One region of the Apilactobacillus pseudapinorum genome, then DNA from elsewhere that is predicted to be linked to it. Evidence: predicted binding sites of a transcription regulator. Region 1 holds the regulator's gene; the other holds the start of a gene.
The links. The regulator LexA, encoded in region 1, represses DNA repair genes until DNA is damaged. The targets are predictions, from matches to a motif close to CNAACANNTGTTNG.
Positions count from the first base shown of each region.

Region 2: the regulator LexA is predicted to act here: its motif matches at 1,253-1,266, upstream of uvrB (excinuclease ABC subunit UvrB).

Region 1 covers NZ_BAABVU010000010.1:34,990-39,333, forward strand. The annotation lists gene ABWU86_RS00935 (family 20 glycosylhydrolase) at 1-75, shown strand, start outside; gene ABWU86_RS00940 (hypothetical protein) at 138-386, shown strand; gene ABWU86_RS00945 (hydroxymethylglutaryl-CoA synthase) at 490-1,656, shown strand; gene ABWU86_RS00950 (nucleoside 2-deoxyribosyltransferase) at 1,665-2,105, shown strand; gene lexA (transcriptional repressor LexA) at 2,102-2,737, opposite strand; gene ABWU86_RS00960 (DUF896 domain-containing protein) at 2,829-3,086, shown strand; gene ABWU86_RS00965 (YneF family protein) at 3,156-3,374, shown strand; gene ABWU86_RS00970 (lysophospholipid acyltransferase family protein) at 3,410-4,033, opposite strand; gene ABWU86_RS00975 (tRNA1(Val) (adenine(37)-N6)-methyltransferase) at 4,115-4,344, shown strand, end outside.
Region 2 covers NZ_BAABVU010000033.1:13,389-17,732, forward strand. The annotation lists gene galU (UTP--glucose-1-phosphate uridylyltransferase GalU) at 1-180, shown strand, start outside; gene trxB (thioredoxin-disulfide reductase) at 264-1,184, shown strand; gene uvrB (excinuclease ABC subunit UvrB) at 1,338-3,347, shown strand; gene uvrA (excinuclease ABC subunit UvrA) at 3,360-4,344, shown strand, end outside.

The DNA.
Region 1 (4,344 bases):
GGTGATCAAACATACAATAAGACTTATTATTATGTCGATACGTTTTTAAAAGCCCAAGATAAATTTACTAAGTAAGTTCCTTATATCGATAAAATATGGTATATTTTAAATAACATCTATTTTATGGAGAGTTAATAATGCTTAAATTAAAGATTAATGCAAAACAAGGTAATCAACAAATTAAATTATCTGATGGAACATATGGTCAACTAACGGGGGTTAGAATTCCTACTGGTGGTTTTGGACAAGAAGTTATCCAATGGACATTCTTATCAGTTGATCAAATCCACGAAGGGTTTGTTTATGCTGGCCCATTCTATGATGGACTAGTAATTAACTCCTTGAATGCAAAGGATCAATATGAAGTAAAAATGGTTAATAAGTAAAGCGTACTTTTGAAGTGCGCTTTTTTTACTATAATCTTTGAGCAGTGAAAAGTTTCATAGTACAATTATAATAATATATATTTTGAAAGAGTGGATTATGATTATGAATGTTGGAATTGATAAGATGAGCTTTTATTCATCAGACATGTATCTTGATATGGTGGATTTAGCACATGCTAGAAATGAAGACCCTAATAAATTTTTAATTGGAATTGGTCAAAAGAAAATGGCGGTTATTCCTAAAACACAAGATGTAGTTACCATGGCTGCAAATGCTTGTTTGAAAATAATTGATGATAATGATCGAGAAAAAATCGATTTAATTATTTTCGGGACTGAAACTGGAATTGATAATTCAAAATCTGCAGCAATTTATTTGCAAAATATGTTGGGGTTAAGCAGAAGTGGTAGAGCGTTTGAAATTAAGCAAGCTTGTTATGGGGCTACTGCAGGATTACAAATGGCCAAAGAATATGTAGAAAATAATCCTGAGAAAAAAGCACTAGTTATCGGTGCAGATATTGCAAGATACGGCATTAATACTCCAGGTGAAGTAACCCAAGGTGGTGGTGCAATTGCGATGGTTATATCTGCTAATCCTTCAATTGCTGAATTTGAAGGATCAAGTACATTTTATTCTGATGATGTAATGGATTTTTGGAGACCATTATATAGAACTGAAGCAGTTGTGGATGGTCATTATTCAAATGATGTTTATGTGGACTTCTTTAAAAAGACATGGGATGAATACAAGCAAATCACTGGCAAAACTATAGAAGATTTTGCTGCAATGACTTTCCATTTACCATATGTAAAAATGGGGATTAAAGCATTAAGAGCGATTATTGATGAAGCTAGTGAAGAACATCAAGATAAACTAAAAACAGAATTTGGTTTTGGAAAAGTATATAATGAAAACATCGGGAACCTTTATACTGGTTCATTGTATTTAAACTTCTTGTCATTAATAAATAATTCTGATCAGTTAAATGTTGGAGATAGAATTGGATTATTCAGTTACGGTTCTGGAGCTCAAGGTGAATTCTTTGCGATGAAATTATGTAAAGAATTTAAAAACAATGAATTGATAAGTCAAATTGATTCTGATATCGCAAACAGAAAACAAGTATCCGTTTCTGAATATGAAAGTATCTTTAATGATTGGGTACCAATTAAGGACCAAGAACTTAGTTTTGATACAAGCAATGATGATGCAACATTTACACTTAAGGGTGTTAAGAACCATCAAAGAATTTATGATAGAAAGTAGGAATAAACATGAGATTATATTTGGCAGGTCCATTTTTTGATGACGAACAGATTGAAAGAATCGAAAGAGTTGAAAAAGCACTAGATGCAAACAAAACAGTAACAGATTACTTTAGTCCAAGAAATTCAAATGTGAATGATGGTGCCGAAATTGGTAGTAGTCAATGGTCTAAAGATGTATTTCAACTAGATGTCGATGAAATAAAAAAAGCTGATGCCGTCATCGCAATTATCGACTTTGTAGACGATAATGTTGATAGCGGTACAGCTTTTGAAATTGGATATGCTTATGCAATTGGTAAACCGGTTGTTTTATTCCATGAAAAGGATGCAATTGTTAATTTAATGCTTTCAAATGGTTCTAAGTCATACTTAACAAAGGTTAGTGATGTTGAATCCTTTGACTTTGAAAAGATGCCAGAATATCACTATGAAGGCGAAGTATTTTAAAATACACTATCTCTGAATAAACCAACGACCTTACCAATGATATAAACTTGATCTAAAATGATAGGATCTAAATTATCATTTTCTGGTTGAAGACGATAGTGATCTGATTCTTTAAAGAATCTTTTACAAGTTGCTTCATTTTCTGATGTCATGGCGATAACAATGTCACCGTTGTTAGCAGTTGATTGTTTTCTAACGATGACCTTATCACCATTTAAAATTCCAATGTTTATCATACTTTCACCTTGAATGGTAAGCATGAAGATTTCATCAGAATTGTCGTATTGTTCAGGCATAGAGAAAAATTCGGAAGTATCTTCCACGGCTAAAATTGGTTCCCCGGCAGCAACAGTTCCTAAAACTGGGATTTGTCCAGGATGAGTATTTACTCCCAATGTTTTTAGTCCGTCTTCAGTAATTTCTAGTGCTCTAGGTTTAGCAGGATTTTTAACAATAAATCCTTTCTTTTCCAGACGGCTTAAATGTCCATGCACAGTAGAAGTTGAAGAAAGATCAACGGCTTCTCCAATTTCTCTAACGGTTGGAGGATAACCTTGACTATTGATTCTTTTCCAGATAAATTCTAAAATAGCTAATTGTTTAGAAGATTTTTCTTCTTTTGAAAAAGTCAAATCGATACCCCGTTTCTTATATGTATTTTCAATGTTTTAAATATAGCATATTAAACAAATAAAAACAAATGTTCGTAAAGGAGAGGATAAAATGTCAGAAGCAGAAGATCCAATTTTAAAGAAACTTATTCCTAGAATTAACGAATTAGCTCATAAAGCTAAAAATGAAGGATTAAGTAAAGAAGAAGAGGCCGAAAGAGCCGATCTTAGAAAACAATATCTAAAAAGATTTAAAGAAAACATGAGAAGCCAAATTGAAATGGTTCAAATCTTTAATAAAGAGGGTAAAGAAGTTACCCCAGAAAAAGTTAAAGAAGTTCAAAGAAAGAAAGGGCTTCGTGACGACTAAAAAACTTTTGAATTTAATTATTAATTTGTGTAAAATTAATAATAGAAATAAATGGAGGGAGGAAGAATTATGTCACCATTCTTTTGGATTATTCTAATTATTTTAGCTTTAATCGTAGGTCTATTTGGTGGATTCTTCATGGCACGTAAGTACATGGAAAAATATCTTAAAGATAATCCCCCAATTAACAAGGATCAATTAAGAGCAATGATGTTGCAAATGGGTCAAAAGCCATCAGCTAAGAAATTAAATCAAATGATGAATAGTATGAAGGCTAACGCCAAGTAAAAAAAAGACATAATCAAATGATTATGTCTTTTTTATTACTTTTTAGAAGGGTCAATGTATTTGAATTCGGGATCAATTTCTTGGTCTAACTTATCAAAGGCTTGTTGCATTTGATCTTCAATTGCTTTTTGACCTTCTTCATTTAGCTTAATACCTTTATCTAGATAGATTGGATCACCAAAATTAATGATAGCTCTTTTTCTAGAAAATAGGCTCTTAAATGTAAGTGGACCCTGATATACGGCTGGCAACAATGGCTTCTTAGATAATTTAGCAATTAATGTTGCGCCACCTTTTAAGTCTTGTGAATGTCTTGTTCCAGAAGGGAAGATAATTAGAGACTTATTTGAATTTTGTAGAATTTTAACTGGTTCTTTAATTACAGATGGCCCTGGGTTTTCACGATCAACACTTAAAACGTTTGCGTGGACTAATACAAATTTAAGAAATGGATTTTTAAATAATTCCTTTTTAGCCATAAAGGCAAATTCTTTTGGACTAGCAGCTAATGCAAAATATAACGGATCAAACCAGGTACGATGAGGTGCGACTAGTATGTAGTTTCCCTCAGGGATACGTTGTTTGTTTTTGAATGTTGGTGCTCCATTTATTGGGTATAAAATGATTCTAGATAAAATCTTTAAGAAAGAATACATTATTTAACTCCTCTCGTACTTTATTATTTAATAGTATTCTATTATTATGAGTATATGCAAGGAAAAAATGGGGGATGAATATAAATGAACAACCTTTTGAAAGAAAATGAAAGAATTGATCAGTTATACAGCAATGACATTAAAATCATTCAAAACCCCGAAGTGTTCTCATTTTCACTTGATGCGGTATTATTATCTGATTTTGCTAAACTACCTAAAAAGGATTCTTCCGTTACTGTTGATTTATGTAGCGGAAACGGTGCAGTTGGATTATTTATGTCACATAAGACCCGTGGAAAGATATGGGAAATTGA
Region 2 (4,344 bases), on a different contig from region 1:
GATGCTATTGATACATTAAATAAAGATGGTAAAGTTTACGCTCACGAATTCAAAGGTGACCGTTTCGATACTGGTAACAAGTTCGGTTGGCTACAAACCAACATTGAATTTGGACTACAACATCCAGAAGTTGCAGACCAATTGAAAGAATACATTAAAGATTTAGCTAAGAAACTTTAAAATTAGTTTGTGTGCTAATTAATGGACAAATCTATCATATGATAGTAAAGTATCATTTATTGAATATATGAAAGGGGAAGTTAATTATGGAAAAATATGACGTAATTGTTATTGGTGCTGGACCTGGTGGAATGACATCCGCACTATATGCTTCTCGTGCTAATTTATCAGTTTTAATGATTGATCGTGGTATCTACGGTGGTCAAATGAACAACACAGCTGAAATTGAAAACTATCCTGGATTCAAATCCATTTTAGGACCAGATTTAGCTAAGAATATGTACGAAAGCTCAACTAACTTTGGCGCCAAGTATGAATACGGAACTGTTGAATCAATTGAAGACAAGGGTAATTCAAAGATTGTTAACACCGACCAAGGTAGTTACGAAACAAGTTCTGTTATCATTGGTACTGGTTCACAATACCGTAAACTAGGCGTGCCTGGTGAAGATGAATACGGTGGAAGAGGAGTTTCTTACTGTGCCGTATGTGATGGTGCCTTCTTCAAGAACCGTGAAGTCGTAGTTGTCGGTGGTGGAGATTCAGCTATTTCTGAAGCACTTTACCTTGCTGGTTTAGCTTCGAAAGTAACTGTTATTCACCGTCGTGATCAACTTCGTGCACAAAAAGTTATTCAAGACCGTGCATTTGCTAATGACAAAATTGAATTCATTTGGGACACTAATGTAACTGAAGTTATCGGAGATGACATGAAAGTTACTGGTGTAAAAACTGTAAACAACAAGACTAACGAAGAAAGCGTTGTTGACGCTTCTGGTGTATTTATTTATGTTGGTAACAACCCAATGACTGAAGCATTTGCGAACCTAAACATCACTGATGAAAAAGGTTGGATTAAGACTAACGAAAGAATGGAAACTGATATTGATGGTGTGTTTGCCATTGGAGACGTTCGTCAAAAAGAATTAAGACAAGTAACTACTGCCGTTGGAGACGGTGGAATTGCTGGTCAAAACGCATTTGAATACGTTTCATCATTATAAAAAGTAATCAAAAAGACTGGTTTTAATACCAGTCTTTTTTTACTCTTAAAAAGGAGAACATTAGTTTTAGAAAGTTTGTTCGTATGTTAAAATATTATTAAATATGAATGAAAAGGGTCGAAAACCCTACGAGTGAACAAAGGAGGACTTTGTTTGGAAATCCAACGCGAAAATAATAATAAATTTGAATTAGTATCAAAATATAAACCTACTGGTGATCAACCAGAGGCTATTAGTCAATTAACCAAGGGGATTGAAGATGGACAAAAGCAACAAATCCTATTAGGGGCTACGGGTACAGGGAAGACCTTTACGATTTCTAATGTGATTAAAAATGTGAATAAACCAACGTTGATTTTATCGCATAATAAAACATTAGCGGGTCAACTATATAGTGAATTTAAAGAGTTCTTTCCTAATAACGCAGTTGAATACTTCGTTAGTTATTATGATTACTACCAACCAGAAGCATATGTACCTTCAAGTGATACCTATATTGAAAAGGATTCTTCAATCAATGATGAAATCGATAAACTACGCCATGCCGCAACTAACTCATTACTAACTAGAAATGACGTTATCATTGTTGCATCTGTTTCATCCATTTTTGGATTAGGAAGTCCTAAAGAATACTACAAACATACGATTGCACTAAATGTGGGTCAACAAATCGAGCGAGATGAATTACTAAGAAGACTAGTTGAAATCCAATTTGATCGAAATGATATTGATTTTCAGCGTGGTCGATTTAGGGTTCATGGAGATGTTGTTGATATTTTTCCTGCTTCGGGAGACCAACACGCGTTTAGAATTGAATTCTTTGGTGATGAGATTGATTCTATTAAAGAAATCGACACATTAACCGGTGAATTTATTGGTAAAAAAGACAATATTATTATCTTCCCAGCAACCCACTTTTTGACTGATGATCAAAACATGGATCATGCATTAAAAGGAATTAAGGAAGAAATGATAGAACAAGTTGCCGAATTTGAAAAAGAAGGTAAATTGCTAGAAGCGCAACGATTAAAACAACGTACTACTTATGATATTGAAATGATGGCAGAAATGGGATATACCAACGGAATTGAAAATTATTCCAGATATATGGATAATCGAAAACCGGGTGAAGCACCTTATACGCTATTAGATTTCTTCCCAGATGATTACTTGTTAGTAGTCGATGAATCACATCAAACATTGCCACAGGTAGGTGGGATGTACAACGGTGATAAAGCTAGAAAAGAGCGTTTAATTGAGTACGGTTTTAGATTGCCTAGTGCTCTTGATAATAGACCGCTAAAGATGCCCGAATTTAAAGAACGTGTTAATCAAGCAATTTATATGTCTGCGACGCCAGGACCACGTGAATTGGAAGAGACACCTGAAAAGAACATTGTTCAACAAATTATTCGACCAACTGGTTTGTTAGATCCAACGGTAGAAGTGCGTCCAATTATGGGACAAATGGATGACTTAGTTGGTGAAATTAACGATCGAATCGAAAAGAACGAACGTGTTTTTGTTACGACTTTAACCAAGAAAATGTCTGAAGATTTAACTGATTACTTGAAAGACCTAGGGATTAAAGTGGCATACTTACATTCAGATGTTAAGACACTGGAAAGAACTAAAATAATTAGAGATTTACGACTAGGTAAATATGATGTTTTAGTTGGAATTAACTTGTTAAGAGAAGGAATTGACGTTCCTGAAGTTTCACTAGTTGCTATCTTAGATGCCGATAAAGAAGGATTCCTAAGAAATGAACGTTCATTGATTCAAACGATTGGACGTGCTGCCAGAAATGAAAATGGGGCAGTTATTATGTACGCTGACTATGTAACTGATTCAATGCAAAAAGCAATCGATGAAACTGCCAGAAGACGTAGCATTCAACAAGAATACAATAAAGAACATCAAATTACGCCACATACAATTAAGAAACCAATTCGTGACTTAATTAGTTATGGTAATAAAGATGATAATGATAAAGAAGATCATTCATTTATCGAATCTGATTTCCAAAAACTAACCAAGAAAGATCAAAAACAAATGATCGAAACATTAACCAAGGAAATGAAACAAGCAGCCGCAAAACTAGATTTCGAAAAAGCTGCTGCATTGCGTGATACGGTGATGGATTTAAAGAGTCAGATGTAAGGAGGAAACAAGGTGCAAAACGATAAGATTGTTATTAAAGGTGCCCGTGCACATAACTTAAAGGATATTAGCGTTTCAATTCCTAAAAACAAACTAACAGTAATGACCGGGTTGTCAGGTTCTGGAAAGAGTTCTTTGGCATTTGATACTTTATATGCAGAAGGACAACGTCGATACGTGGAAAGTCTTTCCTCATACGCTCGTCAATTTTTAGGCCAAATGGATAAACCAGATGTCGACTCGATTGAAGGATTAAGTCCAGCGATTGCGATTGACCAAAAGACAACTTCGAAAAATCCTCGTTCAACGGTTGGAACAGTTACTGAAATCAATGATTACTTTAGATTGTTGTGGGCACGAGTTGGAACTCCAATTTGTCCTAATGACGGAACTAAGATTACTAGACAATCGATTGATCAAATGATGGATGCGGTTCTAGCCTTACCCGAAAGAACTAAGATGCAAATTTTGTCACCTGTTGTTAGGGAACAGCGTGGTCAACACAAGAAGATCATCGAAAAAATTAAGCGTGAAGGTTTTGTCCGTTATCGTGTTGATGGCGAAGTGCACGAAATCGAAGATGATATTGAATTAGATAAGAATAAACACCACAACATTGAAATTGTGGTGGATAGAATTATCGTTAAAGATGGCATTAAATCAAGATTATCTGACTCACTAGAAACCGCATTACGTTTAAGTGAAGGATATGCGATTGCGGATTTAATGGGTGCAGGGGAAAATCTAATTTTCTCAGAACATTATGCTTGTCCACTTTGTGGGTTCACTGTTAGTGAACTAGAACCAAGACTATTTTCATTCAATTCACCAATTGGGGCATGTCCAAGTTGTGATGGTTTAGGGATGAAACTAGAAGTGGATGAATCTCTAATCATTCCAGATACCTCTAAAACGCTAAATGAAGGGGCAATTGAGCCTTGGAACCCAATTAGTTCTAAATACTACCCAAGCATGTTAGAGCAAGCGTGTGAACAAT